Regions from separate parts of the Chryseobacterium sp. SIMBA_038 genome, predicted to be linked through region 2. Evidence: riboswitches for the same ligand, from Rfam matches in the RefSeq annotation. Region 2 holds a riboswitch; each other region holds the start of a gene.
What was found. Region 2 has a riboswitch for cobalamin ahead of SB689_RS12145 (TonB-dependent receptor plug domain-containing protein). Riboswitches for the same ligand answer to the same signal wherever they lie in the genome.
Positions count from the first base shown of each region.

Region 1: another riboswitch for cobalamin. It lies ahead of SB689_RS06755 (TonB-dependent receptor); the one in region 2 lies ahead of SB689_RS12145 (TonB-dependent receptor plug domain-containing protein).
Region 3: another riboswitch for cobalamin. It lies ahead of SB689_RS12740 (acyl-CoA thioesterase); the one in region 2 lies ahead of SB689_RS12145 (TonB-dependent receptor plug domain-containing protein).
Region 4: another riboswitch for cobalamin. It lies ahead of metE (5-methyltetrahydropteroyltriglutamate--homocysteine S-methyltransferase); the one in region 2 lies ahead of SB689_RS12145 (TonB-dependent receptor plug domain-containing protein).

Region 1 covers NZ_JAWRXH010000002.1:115,513-120,056, forward strand. Annotated here, with positions in the region: gene SB689_RS06755 (TonB-dependent receptor) at 1-1,940, opposite strand, end outside; cobalamin riboswitch at 2,106-2,292, opposite strand; gene SB689_RS06760 (transporter) at 2,392-3,333, opposite strand; gene SB689_RS06765 (cytochrome-c peroxidase) at 3,336-4,379, opposite strand; gene SB689_RS06770 (MbnP family protein) at 4,372-4,544, opposite strand, start outside.
Region 2 covers NZ_JAWRXH010000003.1:260,292-264,835, forward strand. Annotated here, with positions in the region: gene SB689_RS12140 (DUF5074 domain-containing protein) at 1-43, opposite strand, end outside; gene SB689_RS12145 (TonB-dependent receptor plug domain-containing protein) at 61-1,890, opposite strand; cobalamin riboswitch at 1,923-2,100, opposite strand; gene SB689_RS12150 (cytidine deaminase) at 2,457-2,939, opposite strand; gene namA (NADPH dehydrogenase NamA) at 3,044-4,096, shown strand; gene SB689_RS12160 (DUF2752 domain-containing protein) at 4,123-4,416, shown strand; gene SB689_RS12165 (CCC motif membrane protein) at 4,435-4,544, shown strand, end outside.
Region 3 covers NZ_JAWRXH010000003.1:388,338-392,881, reverse strand. Annotated here, with positions in the region: gene SB689_RS12755 (endonuclease MutS2) at 1-1,097, shown strand, start outside; gene SB689_RS12750 (YcxB family protein) at 1,108-1,593, shown strand; gene SB689_RS12745 (hypothetical protein) at 1,710-2,510, shown strand; cobalamin riboswitch at 2,584-2,764, shown strand; gene SB689_RS12740 (acyl-CoA thioesterase) at 2,878-3,261, shown strand; gene SB689_RS12735 (HD domain-containing protein) at 3,428-4,018, opposite strand; gene SB689_RS12730 (cytochrome P450) at 4,202-4,544, shown strand, end outside.
Region 4 covers NZ_JAWRXH010000001.1:771,266-775,809, reverse strand. Annotated here, with positions in the region: gene SB689_RS03595 (DUF262 domain-containing protein) at 1-337, opposite strand, end outside; gene metE (5-methyltetrahydropteroyltriglutamate--homocysteine S-methyltransferase) at 461-2,776, opposite strand; cobalamin riboswitch at 3,193-3,377, opposite strand; gene SB689_RS03585 (Lrp/AsnC family transcriptional regulator) at 3,532-3,993, shown strand; gene SB689_RS03580 (Crp/Fnr family transcriptional regulator) at 4,223-4,544, opposite strand, start outside.

The DNA.
Region 1 (4,544 bases), on a different contig from region 2:
TTAAAAAATCTTCCCGGCATCGGGTAACTCAAGACAACTTCATAGTATTGATTCAGAACATTATTCACTTCAAAACTTGCTTTAAACTGATGAGATTTCCAATTGAATTTTTTCTGTATCGATAGATCATGCGTATACCAAGGCTGTATATGATTAACAGCAATATTGTTCTGATTGATATCGTAACGCTCTCCTACATAAATGAAACTGTAATTGAAAGCCCAATCCTTATAATCCGCCATTAAAGTAAATGTTCCGCTGTGCCAAGGTGTGTAAGGGATTTGATCTCCAAAGAAAGACTCTTCCCTGTCGGAAAAATCTCTTGCACTTTGATAAGTGTAGCTTAATAATGGTTTGATTTTTACTTTTCCGACCTGCAATTCTGCCTGAATATTGACATCTGCACCCAAAATTTCAACATAATCAAGATTCTGCATTGTCCATCGGAACATACTTCCATTAGGAGAAGCAATAATTTTATCCTTCACCTGATTGAAATATCCGTCCACTTTTACATAAAAGCCTTTAAAAAAGTTATTATTATCGTAAAATTTTTGATAGGTAAAACCAAGATCGTATTGCTCCGTAAATTCGGGTCTTAAAGAAGAGCTTCCGATTAAAGTGTAATACAAATCATTGAAAGTAGGCATCCTGAAAATACGTTTATAGAAACTTCGTACCGTAAAATCTTTAGAATCAAAAGGCTGATAGCTTAAAAATGCGGCCGGCGTCCATTCTGTTTTGTCGGGAGCTTTGGTGTTAAGCTCTACTTTTTCATGAACAAAAGTTCCCAAAACACTTCCTAAAAATTTGAATCTGTTCCATTGATAAGTTGTTGCAAAAGCCACAAGCGAAGTATAACGGGTAGGATAAGAAAACTGCCTCAAATCGGCATCCAGCGTATTATACTGAAAGTCTACACTAGCACTCACATCCCAATTCGGGGTAATAGAATACAGATTGGAAGAAGAAAGATATAGCTCCTTCTGGATATATTGATTCTGAATCTTAATTGAAGAAACCGTATCTACATATTTAGTATAATCGTATGCAAATTTAGCTTTGAACTGTGTTTCAAATTTTGGAAAGATCTTTTTTCTGAAATTAGCCTGAACGAAATAATTTTCATCAACCATTCTTTGCCCTCTTGCATCAAAACGGTTGTTTACAATAGCTCCGGGAATTCCTCGGTTTGATAAATAGCCGTAACCTCTTACATTCCAGCTTCCGTTACTTAAAGTTCCGTTAACGCTCGTCTCAAAACGTTTTGCTTTGATATCAGAATCAAATCTTTTAAAAATCGTATCATAAGCAACTGCTCCGTCAGGATATTTCCGCGAATATCTATATTTATAAACACCATCACTCTGCATAAATTCTGAACTAAAACTTGCAGAAACTTTATCCGAAATTTTCTGTTCTAAACGAAATGACGGATTAAAAAGATCGATAGAACTGTTTTTTAATCTGACAACGAAATTTGTTTTCTGATTTCCTTTAAAGCTTGGAGTTTTAGGCTGAAGATAAATTGAACCTGACGATCCAAAGTCTTTTGCAGGTTGAAAAATTTCGCTTTTCTGTCCGTTATACAGTGAAATTTCCTCAATGTCATCTAGTGAAAAACGGCCAAGATCTACTAATCCGTTTTGGGCATTTCCTAACTGAATTCCATCATAAAAAACTCCGACATGCTGGCTTCCTAAACTTCGAATGTTGATGGTTTTCATTCCGCCAATCCCACCGTAATCTTTAATCTGAACTCCGGAAAAATATCGCAATGCATCTGCAACCGACTGGCTGTTCAGTCTTTCTAATTGTTCTCCTGAAAGGGTCTGCGCAGGAAGAATCTCTTTAAAATTCTTTTTGTAAATGTTAACAGCTTTAATCGATTTCTCTTTTATACTGTCTTTTCTGGTTTGAGAAAAGTATAATTGAGCCATTAGCACAAAAATTGTGATAATAACTTTATAACATCCAGAAGTAAATTTTGATACCATTAGCTCTTTGAAAATAATAACGCTAATGGATATAAGAAAGCAGCAATGAAAAGCACAGCAATAACTGCACAGAATCATTGTTGTCCTAAGCTTTATTCCACGAAAGCGTCAAACGTTAAATCTTCTGGCAGGTCTTCTGACTTACTCCATTTTTGAAATCCTTCCCATTAAAAAAACAGTGGATATAATTTTCAAAAACTTTTTTGTGGAGCTTACAGCAGCGGGTCTGTTCCGGATTTACACCGAATTCCCTTTTAAGCGCTTTTTAGGGCTCACCAGATTTCGGCAAAGATAGAAAATTATCGGCAGATACAATATTTTGATTAATTAAATGATTTTCAGTTAAATAACAAAAACATCCCGTTAAAATTTTAACGGGATGCAAATAATTATGTTAAATTCCAAAGTTGATAAAAACACTCAATCGGGATTTCGCTTCAATATCTCCTCCTGCTAAATTAGAATAAGCGGGAAGCATTACTTCACTTCCCAAACTAAACTTTTTATAAGATGCTTCAAAACCCAATTTCCCATACAAAGCACTTCCTGCGGTATTGGGTAAATCTTCGCGAAACTGCTTATTTCGGTCATACACTTCTCCCTGCATTCCTGCTTTTCCTGAAAAAATTACTTTTTCATTGGAAATAAATTGATAGAATCCGGTGGCTGAATAATTCCATTGGTTTCCAAAATCATAATGCTTTTTGTTCTCTATTTTAATCGTATAATCTGTATTTAAAAGAACTGCAACTTTATTTTTCTGAAATTTATAATTCAAAACCATCTGATAATCCCAGCTTCCTGTTCCTAGCTGAAAACTCGGATTAACGCCTGTGATTCCTTTCTCGTCAAACTTTCCTAAGGGAACTTTCACTCCAACTCCTCCATTTAATTGATGAATATTATCCTTTGAGTTGATCAATTGATAGATTCCCATCAAGTTCAAATCTCCAATTCCATTGATCTTAATATCACCCTGCATTGTTTTCTTTTCATGAAAATGAAATGGCAAACTCGCATACACACTTAGTTTTTTAGTTAAAGGAATTTTACCCCAAAGCTGAATGGTATTGAAATATTGATCCTGCGTTAAATCCTTTACAAATAGATTTTCTTTTGCTTTATAATGCTGCGCAAAATATTTAATTCCGATAAATTGTGGATTCAATAAAGATTCAAAACCAGAAGAACCGTTTCCTGCAGCACATCCGCAAGCATCACAATCATCAAAAACCATTGCATGAAAATCAGTTGGAATATAAAGACTGTCACCGATTGTGTTCGCCTGAAATAAATTACATAAAATCAAGCTTATTATTAATAGTATTCTTTTCATGTTTACTCAGCAAATTTTGGATTTGAAATAAAGTTTTTATCAGACAATGTTTTTAGAAAGGCAATAATAAACTGCTTCTCCTGATCGTTCATTGCAATTCCGATGTGTCCGTTTTGTTTTAATTGAGGATCAAGATTGGGTTGATCTTCCACATTATCTGAATAGAAATTAAGTACTGCATTTAAGGTATAAAATCTCCCGTCATGCATGTAAGGCGCAGTATATTCAATATTTCTTAAACTCGGAACCCGGAATTTCATCCAGTCGTTTTGATCAAGCGTTACCCGATATCGTCCCGCGTCTTTGAACTGCGTATTGTAGTACATTCCTGTATTTCTGAAACTTTCATCTGTAAATAATGCTCCGCTGTGGCATGAAGCACATTTTTGTTGAAATAAATTCATTCCCTGTGCTTCGTCTGAAGTAAAATTTTCTTTTCCCTGTTTAAATCTGTCATATTTTGAATCTGCCGAGATCATTGTCGCCATAAATTGTGACAACGCTTTCAACACTCTTTCTCCCGTGATACTTTCATCGCCATACGCTGATTTGAATAATTTTTTATATTTCGAATCTGCACTTAATTTTGAAATCACTTCAGGCATCGAACTATCCATTTCATCTTCGTTGGTTATTGGAATTATTGGCTGTTCATTTAAATTATGAATTACACCATCCCACATATATCGTTTTAGAAATGCCATGTTTTGAATCGGTGGAGCGTTTCTGATTCCAATTCTATCATCAACGCCATGACTTACAGTATGACCGTGATGAGTAAATGCATTTTCTTGAATATGGCAAAAGCCACATGAGATGGTATTATTCCGTGAAAGCTTACCTTCATAGAATAATTTTCTTCCCAACTCTACTCCATTTTTGGTAATAGGATTTCCGGATTGATCGAAAGTCATTCCAGAAAAATAGGAAGGAAATTCAAGATTGTAGGCTTCATCTTTTTCCAACGGCTCAATCACCTCATCAGAACACGATGCAAAACTTAGAAAAGAGAAAAGAATAATTCCTGTTTTAATTATTTTAATCATTGTGAACGTGGTCTACTTTAAACATCTTCGTTAAGTTATTGGTTACATTAACCAAGTGTTGACTAGAGCCCATCATCATGTCATTGGTAGACGTCAAAGTAAGCGGATTTTCTCCACTCAAATACTGATTAAGATCTGCTAAAATGTGAATGGATGGAGTAATTG
Region 2 (4,544 bases):
ATGTTGTCGCAAATGCAAGAGTTAAAATTTTTCTGATATTCATTATATTTAATTATTTATTTAAAAATTGATATTCAAGTTCACGCTATAATTTCTCAAAGGCATCGGATAAAATGCCGTCGTTGCATATACTTGGTTAAAAATATTATTCACTTTAAAACCTACTGTATAATTTTTAAGAATCGTTGCAGAAATACCTGCATTCATCACGAAATAAGGTTCTAAAGCATCTTCTCTTTTTTCGTTGGTATCGGCATAAGTCAACCCATTGAACATTCCCTGAACATACAATCTCATAAAGTCATATTGATAATCAATATTTCCAAATAACTTATGGAAAGGAACGTACATCAACTGTTTACCAGTATCAAGATTGGTAGATTTGGTGTATGAATAGCCTAGATTCGTTCTCAAATTATGCTTCCCGAATTTTTTTTCATAATCGATTCTGGATTCAATTCCGTAGGATTCAACTCTATTAGTGTTAAAAGCTGAATAATATCCTACCGGACTAGGCAGCCATTGGATCATATCCTTGATCTTCATATAATACGGAGTAACTGAAAGTTGTACACCAGCAATGTTAAACTGATTTCTCAATTCAAACTGATAAGATGTTTCAGGTTTTAAATCTTTATTTCCGCCCGGACTCCAGTAAAGATCATTAAATGTTGGAAATCTGAAATTCCTTGAAGCACTGATTCCCACATTATACCAATCAACAGCATTCCATTTTCCTGAAAACGAAAATTGGAGTGGCGAACTGATATCTTCAACAAAATCTTTTTTAACTCCGGCTTCAAAACGAAGATCTTTCGTTGTAAAATAACGAAGTAATCCCGCTACAGAACCTACATTTCTACTTATATGATCGATTCCGGATGCATAACCTTCGCCTTTATTAACCTGAAATTCTGTAATTAAGTTGAAATTTAATTTTGGAACAATAAAATAATTAAAATCATTTTTCAGGATATAATTTTTCCCTGTTCCGCCACTCGTTTTTGGCCCGTTGATATTGCCAAAATATTGGAAATTTTCTTCTGTATAAGCCGCTTTAAATGAATTGCTGAACTTAGATTTATTCCAATCCCAAGAAATTAAACTTCTTACATTTTGAGTTTCATATTTCGTCGGAGTCTGGCTTTCAAAGAAAACAGGATAATGCTGATTTCCATTAAAAAACTCAGAGATCCAAGAGATTTGGTGATGAGGTGTTATTTTATAAGCTGCCGAAAAATTGAAATTGGTATTATTGTATTTTCCGTTTCTGTTGATATAATTATTTGATTGTTCAACTTCATAATCATTTTCACTAATAGAATAATGACCGGAAGCCTTAAAACTGAATTTCTCATTGCTGTAAGAAGCTTTGAGCAAATTATTAAAAGTACCGAAAGATGCCGCCTCAGAAAATAACGAAGCGTGAGCTCCTCTGTTAAAATCCAGATTGTTATTTAAATGGATGCTTCCACCGATCGCGCCACTGCCATAACTTACACTTCCTCCACCTGATTTTACAATAAGCTGATCAAATCCCCCAAAAGGAATATTATTAACATCACCCTGACCCAAAAAGTTAGAGTTAATATTAATTCCGTTCCATACAAAGGCAGTCTGCGAAGCTGTTGTACCTCTGAAAGATGGTGAAGAAACCGCTCCACGACCATTTTCTTTGATATAAACGGCAGATTGAAAACGTAAAATTTCAGAAAGATTGGTTGAGTTTTTCTCAGCATCCTGAGGAGTAATGGTGGTAACGTTATGAAAAAGCTTAACCTTACTCATTTGGTTATCAAAAACGTAAACGGTGTCAATGGTTTTCTCCTGTGCGAAAAGAAAACAACCATAAGACGAAAAAAGCAGTACTAAAGATCTTTTTATATCCATCACTATTTTACTTTTCCTCCGAAAGCAATCTATTTTTTTATTATGATTTTGGCAGGTCTCCTGACTTTCGCTTTTCTACACCTTCCCGTTTGCACAGTGGTTTTTCGTAGAAATTTCGGTTGCGATTTACAGTTGCGGGGACAGTTTGGGGGTCTCACCCAATTCCCTTTTCATTCCAATACACTGGAAACCAAAATTTTTGCAAAGATAATTTATTAAATTGAAATGCAAAATCGTAAAAGGCTTAAATAATTACCCATTAACAATTTTATTTATTTTTAGGAGCTATTTCCCGCTTTCCGTTACAATCTTTTTTTTTCAAAAAAGGATTTTCTCTGCAATCGGGGCTAGGGTATTTGTCGCCTTTTCAATTGTTCCCGTCATTGCGAACCGAAGGTGAAGCAATCTCATAAAACAATTAGTGATAAAAAAGATTGCTTCGTCGCTTTGCTCCTCGTAATGACAATAAATTTTGCTGAGTGAAACGCCTTTGCGAACGAAAAATATTCTCAATGATTTTAAAGAAAACCTTTGCGATCTTTGCGCTAAAAAAAAGCACTCACAAACTATAAGAAAGTAGCATCAAAATAAAACGGCAACAAATCCTTAATAGAATTCACTTTCACGACCACATCATTCATGCTCGAAAAATAAAGATCAATATTTTCATTCTGTTTGGTTTCATATTCAATTAAGCTTTGTCTGCAAGCTCCACAAGGTGGAATGGGCGGATTTTTCTCATGAAATTCTCTTGGTCCGCCAACAATAAAGATCTTTTTAATCTTTTCATTCGGAAAATTGGCTGCTACCCAGAATAAAGTCGTTCTCTCAGCACAAAGTCCTGACGGAAAAGCCGCATTCTCCTGATTATTTCCAGAAAAGATTTCTCCATTCTCCAATAAAACCGAACAACCCACCAAAAAGTTGGAATAAGGAGCGTAAGCATTTTCTCTGGCTTGTTTTGCTCTTGCGAACAAAGTATTTTCTATATCGCTAAGTTCACTGCTATTTTTAAAATATTCGTAACCTATCTGTATGTCTTTTTTCATATATTGTGGACCTAAAAAAGGGGGATAAAATTACCTCTTTTTCACCAAGTGGGCAATATTATTTTGTCCTTCAAAATTTTAAATTAAAATTCAAAACATCAAACATGTTATACACTCCTATAAAATTCAGAAATGTTGAAGTAAAAAACCGTTGGGTAATGTCCCCGATGTGTATGTATTCTAGTGAAAACGGAATGGCTAATGATTTCCATTACGTACATTACGGAAGCAGATCGCAGGGCGGAACAGGATTAATTATAGTAGAAGCAACCGGCGTAGAACCTCGTGGAAGGATCACCAACCATTGCATGGGAATCTGGAATGACGAACAGGCGGAAAAACTACAGAAAATTGTTGAGTTTGTTCACAAGAATTCAGACAGCAAAATAGGAATTCAGATTGCACATGCAGGAAGAAAAGGCTCAACTTGGAACAATTTGCAAATTCCTGTTGAAGAAGGTTGGGAAACCGTTGCGCCAAGCCCGATTCCTTATCATCCGACAGAAAGAATTCCACACGTTTTGACAGTAGAAGAGATCAAAGAACAGGTTCAAAACTTTAAAGAAGCAGCAAGAAGAGCTGTAAAAGCAGGTTTTGATGTGGTCGAAATTCACGGTGCACATGGTTATTTGGTTCACCAGTTTTTATCTCCGCTTTCCAATATCAGAACGGATGAATATGGAGGAAGTTTTGAAAATAGAATCCGATTTTTATTAGAAATTGTAGATGCTGTAAATGAAGAATTAAATGAAAATGTTGCGCTGTTTGTAAGAATTTCCGGAACAGAATACGCTGAAAATGGCTGGAATATTGAAAGCAGTGTAGAATTGGCGAAAATATTAAAAAATCATTCAGTTGATTTGGTAGATGTCTCAAGCGGGGGAAACATTCATGGAGTAAAGATTCCTCTTTTTGATGGCTATCAGGTTCCTCTTTCTTCTCAGGTAAGAAATGCAGCAGAAATAAAAACCGGTGCAGTTGGTTTAATTAAAAAAGTAGAACATGCGGAAGAAATTCTTCAAAAAGGTGATGCTGATTTAATTTTTATTGCCAGAGAGATCTTAAGAAATCCATACATCGCGGTTCAGGGATCATTTGAGATGAATGAAGAATGCTTTTTTCCACATCAGTATTTAAGAGCGAAAATTTCTTCTTAATTTTATAAAATTAATTATTTAAAAAGATGAAAATAGAGGATTTCATGCTGTCTTGTCCAAGCAAAAAGTTCTTAGGAATAGAATGTTTTGGCTGTGGTGCCCAAAGAGCTATTGTCATGGTTTTTGAGGGGAGATTCTCTGATGCTTTTCATATGTTTCCGGCTGTTTATACGCTTTTGATATTTTTATTTACCGTAGCAATAAGTTTTATTGATAAAAAAAGAAACTATGGAAATGTTTTAATTATAATGGCGATTATTAATTCAATTATAATGGTAATTGCTTATTTTTACAAACATTTTTATCTTAATTTGCACTAAAACATTAAAATTATAACTATGAATCAACAAAAATTACCAAATGCCACAGCGGTACTTGTATTAGGAATTGTATCTATCATCGGATGTTGTTGCTACGGAGTAGTAGGTATTATCACAGGGATTATCGG
Region 3 (4,544 bases), 130 kb from region 2:
AAACGGTTGGATTACTTCAATTGATGATCCAGAGCGGAATTTTAGTTCCTGTTCACCCAAGATCTGAAATGTTTTTCTTTGATAAGATCATGACAGATATTGGTGATAATCAATCTATTGAAAATCACCTTTCCACCTATTCATCAAGATTGAAGAAAATGGGCGGAATTATCCGTGAAGCTGATGCCAATACTCTTTTATTGATTGATGAATTCGGAACGGGTTCAGATCCCGAATTGGGAGGTGCTTTGGCAGAAAGTTTCTTAGAGTTTTTCTATGACAAGAAGAGTTTCGCCATCATTACAACACACTATACCAACATTAAATTGGTTGTAGAAGAACTTTCTCATGCCGAAAATGCGGCTATGCTTTTTGATGAAGAAACCTTGGAACCGATGTATAAACTGGAGGTCGGACAGGCTGGTAGTTCATTTACTTTTGAGGTTGCCGAGAAGAATAAAATCCCAAGATTTATCATTCATTCTGCAAAGAAAAAAGTGGAACATGATATTGTGAATCTTGATAAAACCATCGTAAAACTTCAACAGGAAAAATTCGAGGTTGAAAAATTGAAAACCGATCTTGCCGAAAGAAAAGAATCCGTTGAAGACAAGCGCGATAATTTGCAAAAACTGAATGAACAGCTTCAACAAAAACTGTTCAATTTTCAAAAATTATACGAGGATGAACATCGAAAACTTCAGTTTGGAAATAAGATTGAAACCTTTATCGACGGCTACATAAAAGGAAGATCCCGAAAAGATGTTGTGAAAGATTTTGTAAAGATCTTAGAACAGGAAAAATTCAGGAAAATCGGAGCTGATAAAGATGAAACGAAAAGACTTCAGGTTGTAAAAAGAAAAATTACGCAACAGCTGAAAAAAGAAGACGTTATTGAAAAAATTACGGAAACTAACGAAAAAATAGAGGAAAAACGTCAAACTGACCGCGCTGTTTGGATGAAAATTGGTCAACGTGTTCGTATCACAGGAAGCACAAGTGTCGGGACGATTGAAAAGATATCCAGAAATAAAGTAATTGTGAATTACGGAACTTTCAAAACAACGATTAGTGCTGAGGAATTGGAGAGGATTTAATGATTAATGTATGACTGTAAAAACACAAATTACTTTCAAGGATTTTTGGAGTTTTTATTTAAAAGGTTCTTTAATAAGATTTTTTGGCTTTCCAATAATTGCTGTTTTACTTTTTATATTTAAAGGTTTTCTGGATGGCGATGAGCGGGATATTTTTCAAAATGCTTCCATTTGGTTACTTGTTTTATGGGTTTTCATGACTCTTAGAGGTTATTTTAGTATTAAAAAAGCTTATTATTCAGACAAAAAAATTCAGGAAAATATTTCGTATACTTTCGTTGAAGATAAAATTAAAACCGAAGGAGAGACATTTGAGAACGATTTTCATTGGAATACGGTTTCCAGAGTAAAAGAATTAAAAGATTGGTTTCTTATTTATCACAGTTTGCAAACCATGAATATGATTCCTAAAAAGGATTTTACAAAACAAGAAATTGTAACGCTCAGAACGATTATTAAAAATAATGGCGTAAAAGCGAAACTTAGAAATGATTAATATTATAGAAAAGAGAATGTTTATATGCATTCTCTTTCTTTTTATCATTAATACAATATATAATTATGTTCAGAAAAAGCATTTAATTTATATATTTGAAGAGTCAAAAATTTTTCATGATGATTTCCGCAAAAAAAGTATTTTATTTATCAATTTTCAGTGTTTTTTCTTTGAGCTTAATGAAAGGGCAAAATAAAGTTCCTTTTGGAGTTGTAAAAGCTGAAGAAGGCTATGCCATGGTACGTGTTGCTAAGGATAATTACCGAAAAATTGTGGATAAGATCCGTATGCGCCGAGGAGATGTTTTTGTATATGTAAAACCCGCTCCCGGAGAAACAGAATGGATATGGATCAAATACCCTGACAAAGACGACACTGAAAAACCTTTCGTAAGATACGATTCGTTAAACAAAGAAGGTATGGTTAATAAAGACCGTATCGCTTACATCGATCAGTTACCACCTTACACTCCATCAAAATCTAAAAACGGAAAATCTCTTATTTTCACAGATAATACTGATCCGAAAATTCCGGCTAATCAGAGAAGTAAAGTTATTATTGATGTTTACCCATCCACCGCGAGTTATCGTAAAAAGGAAAAAGATGCTAACGGAAAAATCCTTACCATTGATAAAGTAAGACCTTGGGGAATCGGTAATGAACTTCCTGAAGGTGTGACGGAAATTAAATCTATCAGGATTCAACAACCTGGAAGAGGTTCTGTTTTTGTGAGAGAAGCTATTAAAAATTTATTCCAACCAGCAATGGACTTCAATAATGTTGGAGTGACTTCTATCGATAATGATCATATTTTCCTTTACATGATCAATGGCTCAGGAGAAAACCGCTACACCACGCTTTGGACGATCAAAGAAGGAAAAGTTATCAGCCAGATCATCTATAATAATCCGGAATAATTCGTTTATCTTTCATATAATCCTTATTTTTGCAACGAAAAGTTATTTTGCTTTTGGCTTCTAGCTGATGGCATCTGGCTTTTTAGAAACTGGTTCTGCTTAACCGCAGATTAAAAGGGAATCGTGTGAAAATCACGAACTGTCGCGCAACTGTAAGTAACAAAAAGTCTTTATCAAGAATCCACTGTGCAAGGCATGGGAAGGAGATAAAGATGTTACGAGTCAGGAGACCTGCCTATTTCTTTAAGACAAAAACTTTCGCGATCTGAAGTTTATTGATCAATAGTTTTTTTCAGGAATTTCTATGTTCCTGTTATTTTCTGTTTGTTCTAATATCCTTTCTTTTCGCTTTAATTAATAATGAAATATGACTACAGAAGAAAGAATTAAAGCATCCGAAACCAGCATTTTTAAAGCCGTTTTCCCTAATACAACCAATCATTACGACACCCTTTTTGGAGGTACAGCGATGCAATTGATGGATGAAGTGGCATTTATCACCGCTACCCGATTTGCCAGAAAAAGAGTGGTTACAGTAAGCAGCGACAAGATTGATTTTAAAAGACCAATTCCTGCAGGAACGATTGTGGAGTTAATTGGTAAAGTTTCTCACGTCGGAACAACAAGTATGAAAGTAAATGTAGAAATCTACACCGAACAAATGTATTCTTACGAAAGAGAAAGAGCAATTGTGGGTGATTTTACTTTTGTGGCGATTGATGAATTTAAGAAACCAATTCAAATATTATAAATCCTTTTTATGGTTTCGGCGGCCAAAGGCCGCCGAAACCTCTTTTATTCTTAAAAAAATCTTCAATTTAGAGTCTTAAGTTTCTCCACAAAGTGGATTAGATTCCCTGCGGGAATGACAAAAATGATGTTAAAGTTGATGATTTATTTTAATATTTAGTATAAAATTATCTCACAACTTTCTCAGTTTCCAAATTTTTAATCATTAAATACTGAAAAGCCTCTCCCATTTCATCTGAAGCTCTGCTGATTGCATTTTCCAACATATTTCTGACTTGATTTTCAGTTACTCCGGCTTCTGTCCAGCTTTTTCCTGAGGTGTGAGAATTTAAAATGAAAGGCATAATTCTGTCGATCGCACAGGCAAAAATAGCATCAGGAGTTTGTTCTTCTTCAAATTCAAGCCAAAGATTGAAGAACTCAGTACGTAAAGGTTCATCTAAAATTCCGAAAATATTTTGAGCGGATTTTTTTTCCCTTTCAAATTTCCCGACCATTGCTGCTTCATCAAATAGGAAAGTATCTCCGGCTTCAATTTCTACTAAATCGTGAATGGAAAGCATTCTTATTACTCTTAACAAATCAACATCTGCCCTATTTTTCGCATATGGAAAAAGAATTTGAGCTAAAATAATAATCTGCCATGAATGTTCAGCGGTATTTTCTCTTCTCGAATCATCGGCATTGTAATTTCTTCTCTGTACATTTTTTAAAGCATCAACGGCTAAAATAAAATCGATCTCCTTCTGTATCTTCATTTTTAATTTTTATAGTATTTATTGATTGGATGCATCTCTTAATTCAAAATGATTTCGTCTAAATGTCACACCACGATATATTTAATTAAAATTCCAACCAAATAGTATCACAAAAATAAGGGTTTTGATTGTAAAGCTCATTTATGTAAGAGATTAATTGTATTTTTAATAGAAATATTTAACATGCATCCAGAGTTTAATTATCCGGCAGAAATTAAAGGAAAAAGAAAGCTATATTCTTTATTTAAAGGGCTTAACCATCCGTTGGAAGTCATCAGCGGAAACCATCTTTCTGTAGGTGATAATTATTATATTAGAGCAAGTTTTACTGATAAAAACTTCATCTTTTCTCAGGATAAAGAGTTTGTTGAATATATTTTAAAACAGAATCATAAAAATTATCAAAAATCTGAAATACAATCTGTCACTTTAGGAAAATATCTTGGAAAAGGTCTTTTGACCAACAACGGAAAGGACTGGCTGAAACAAAGAAGAGTGATTCAACCAGGTTTTGGTAAGGCAAAAA
Region 4 (4,544 bases), on a different contig from region 2:
CAACACTATTTAGCTGGCTAAAATAATAACCCCCATATTTTTCATTATGTTTTTTACTAATAGCAAATCCATCATTTAAAAAAGAAAGTATCGTTCTAAGTCTTTGTTGTCCATCTACAACCTCCCTTATAGATTGTCTAGTTTCAACATTTAGAGTTTGGCGAATAAATATTTTTGGAATAGGTTTACCTCTTATTATAGTATCCATTAAATAGGATCTAGCATCATCGGTCCAAACAGATTTTCTTTGAAATTTAGGAGATAATTGTAATTGCTTTTTATCATGCCATTCTAGAAAATCATTGATACTATATGTTCTGCTATCAAAATTTTTCATGTGTAAAATAGTTTTGAACGAATTTATATTATTTTTTTGTTCTAGACAAATTACTTTTAGTTTGTTAATATTTTTCAAAACAGGAGCCCAAAAGGCTCCTGAAAAAAACAAATATCAATAATTTTAAAGCGTCTCCAAAGCAAACTCCTTACTCATTTCCCTCGAAGCCTTGACCATCGCAATCAACGCCTTTTCTGTTTCATCCCAATGACGGGTTTTCAAGCCACAATCAGGATTTACCCAAAGTTGCTGTGCAGGAATCACGGCTTGTGCTTTTTTCAGCAATTCCATCATTTCCTCTTTGGACGGAACTCTCGGCGAGTGAATATCATAAACTCCCGGACCAATCTCGTTCGGATATTTGAAATCTGCAAAAGCATTCAACAATTCCATCTGACTTCTGGAGCATTCAATTGTGATGACATCGGCATCCATATCGGCGATATTTTGGATGATGTCATTAAATTCAGAATAACACATATGCGTATGAATTTGTGTCGCATCTTCCACACCGCTTGCCGAAATTCTAAAGGCTTCGACGGCCCATTTTAGATAATTTTGCCAGTCAGATTTTCTCAACGGAAGACCTTCACGAATTGCCGGTTCATCAATCTGGATAATTCTGATTCCCGCTTTTTCCAAATCATTCACTTCATCACGAATCGCCAAAGCAATCTGTTTGCAAGTCAATGAACGAGGTTGATCGTCACGAACAAAAGACCATTGAAGAATCGTTACAGGTCCCGTCAACATTCCTTTTACCCATTTTTGAGTTAAAGATTGAGCATATTCAGACCAATAAACCGTCATTGGATTCGGTCTGTGAACGTCTCCAAAAATTACTGGCGGTTTTACGCATCGACTTCCATAACTCTGAACCCAGCCGTTTTGAGTAAACGCAAATCCTGCCAATTGTTCCCCGAAATATTCCACCATATCGTTTCGCTCAAACTCTCCATGAACCAAGACATCGATCCCGATTTCTTCCTGCCAACGGATGGTTCTCTCGGTTTCCTGTTTTAATAAATTGTCGTATTGTTCGACATTCAGTTCTCCTTTTTTGAATTTTGCTCTCCAAGTTCTCACTTCTTTTGTCTGTGGAAACGAGCCAATTGTTGTCGTTGGGAACAAAGGAAGTTGCAAAACTTCCTGCTGTGTTTCTTTCCTGATATTGAACGGAGAATTCCTCTGCGCATCTTCTTCAGTCGTCACATCAACACGGTTTTTCACATCCTGATTGTGAATTAAGGTTGACGTTTTACGGTTTTCAATCGCCTTTTTATTTTCAGCTAAAGCTTGTAAAACATTGTAATCCGGATTTTCTGAAGCTAATTTTTTTAAATTAACAATTTCATAAACTTTCTGTTTCGCAAAAGCCAGCCATTGCTTGATTTCAGGTGATAAAATATCTTCATTTTTCTCAGAATCAAGGTCAAAAGGAGAGTGTAGCAATGAACAAGACGGTGCAATAAAAACTCTTTCCGAACCAATTTTTTGAATGGCAGTTTTAATGATGTTTAATGAGTTTTGGAAGTCGTTTTTCCAGATATTTCTTCCGTCAACAATTCCTAAAGAAAGGCTTAAAGTTGTTGGGATATTATTTAAAACTTCATCCAATTGTTCAGGACAACGAACCAGATCAATATGCAAAATATCGATAGGAAGGGAATTTGCCAAAGCAATATTATCTTTTAATCCATCAAAATAAGTAGCTACAATGAATTTCAGGTTAGGAAATTGTTTTCTGATTTCAGCATAAATAAACTGATATGTTTCTTTCGCTTTTTCATTTAAATCTAAAGCTAAAAATGGCTCATCAAACTGAATATATTCTGCACCATGATTTTCAAGTTCTTTTAAAATCTGAATATAAACGGGAAGTAAGTTTTGTGCTAAATCTAATTTGTCAAAACCTTCTTCTTTTTCCTTTCCTAACAATAAATACGTCAATAAACCGATAATAACAGGCTTTGCATTGATTCCCGCCTGTTTTGCGCTGATGAATTCTTTAATAATTTTGTTGGAAAATAATTTAAACTCCTGATTTTTCTGAAATTCAGGAACGATGTAATGATAATTGGTATCAAACCATTTGGTCATTTCCATGGCGGTGATATCCAATCCATCTTTCTGGAAACCTCTTGCCATTGCAAAATAAAGGTCAAGTTCAGATTTTTTGAGAGCAATTTCCTGATAACGTTCCGGAATTGCTCCAACCGTTAACGTCATATCCAAAACCTGATCGTAATATGAAAAATCATTACATGGAATAAGATCAATTCCTGCTTCCTGCTGTAATTTCCAATTTTGGTGAGTGGTGGTTTTTCCAACTTCCAACAATTCGTCTAAAGGGATCTTGCCTGACCAATAGTTTTCACAAGCTTTTTTAAGTTCTCTGTTGCTACCAATACGCGGATAGCCTAGTAAGTGTGTTTGCATTTCTTTTAAACTTTTAAATTAAATTTGATTTTAAAAGTTCTTCAGACACTTCGAAATGCTATCGAGGAAAAGAATTTATGGAATAGAGTAGATACAGTGAGGACGTAATTTTTTCTTTAAATAAAAGAATTGGCTTAACATTTTTTATTTTTTTTGACGCAAAGTTTTAATTCAATTTTCTATATTATTTAAGCGGGCAAAGAAGAATCAATAAATTGATTTTAAGAAGCTGGTGTATAAAACATAAGCTTCATCAGCGACAAAGTCGCAATTCTTTGCTCCCTAAAAATAAGAAGCTATCATAAAAAATCTTTGCGTTTAAAAATTCAATCAAGTTAAAATTCAATTTAAAATTTTAAACCAAAATACGTTCAAAAGTATCATCTGTATGACCCAAAAGCTTCAAACCGCGAAAGCATTGTCAATTCGGAACAGGCAGGTCTCCTGACTTGTAACAGTTTTTGTCATCCTTCCCGTTTTCACAGTGGATCTACTTGGACAAAAACTTTTTTGTGTTACTTACAGTTGCGCGACAGTTCGTGATTTTCACACGATTCCCTATTAATTTACCTTAAGTAAAACCTTTTCCGTTTGATGAAGTATGTTAAAGAACAAAATAGAGTTCAAAGATATTGATTAAAGTGAATTGATTGGCTTAGTACTAAATATTAAGTATAATATTTCGTTTAAATCAATTTGAAAAGATATTTATTCTTTAAATTTGAAAAATAAAATCAAAAAAAGAATATTATTCTGTGGAAAGACTCGACGAAAAGGATCTTCAACTGTTAAGAATCCTACAAAAGAATGCAAAATTGACCGTAAAAGAGTTAGCGAAAGAAGTTAATCTTTCAGCATCGCCTGTTTTTGAACGAGTGAAAAGACTCGAACAAGAAGGTTATATTAAACATTATGCAGCCGTTTTGGAAGCTGAAAAACTGAACCGTGGTTTTACCGTTTTTTGTCAGGTCAAACTGAAAATTCATGACCGTTCTGTTGGAAATGAATTCGTGAAAGATATTCTACAGATTGATGAAGTTGCGGAATGTTATAATATTTCCGGAGATTTTGATTTTCTCCTAAAAGTTCAGGTACGAGATATGAAGCATTATCAAGATTTTGTGTTCAATAAATTGGGCTCTGTAAATTCCATCGGAAGTACGCACAGCACTTTTGTGATGGCGGAAGTGAAGAATATTTATGGGGTGAATATTTAGTAATTGTAAATTTTAACCACAAAAGAGGCAAAAGCTAATTGATACCCATTATTAGGAGACAATAGTTTTCAAAAGAATAAAAATCAAAGATTTTTAAAACTAATGTGTTCTTATTTGCGGTCGATCGATTGACTTAAAATACTAATGTGTTAATCTTTTGTAACTTTTGACTCCGTCGAATCTTCGATTTGTGGTTAAAATGAAAAGTTTAAACAATTTTTATTTTAAATTATCTCCGACTTCTAATCCTGCTCAAAGAAACAGAAGTAATTCCCAGATAAGACGCAATATAATGTTGCGGAATTCTGCGGATAATCTCTGGAGACTGCTCAAATAATTGATTGTATCGTTCTTCCGGTGTATCTTTTATTCTGGAAATAAATAATTTTTGATACTTTAAAAGTCTTTGCTGAAGGTTATTATAATAGAAATCTTTGATGTAAGGATTACGCTCCATTTTCTGTCTGAAATCTTCAAGAGAAGCGCTGTAAACAGTGACAGGTTCTATTGTTTCAATATTATAAAGACTTGGCAGGCTGTAAAAAAGACTT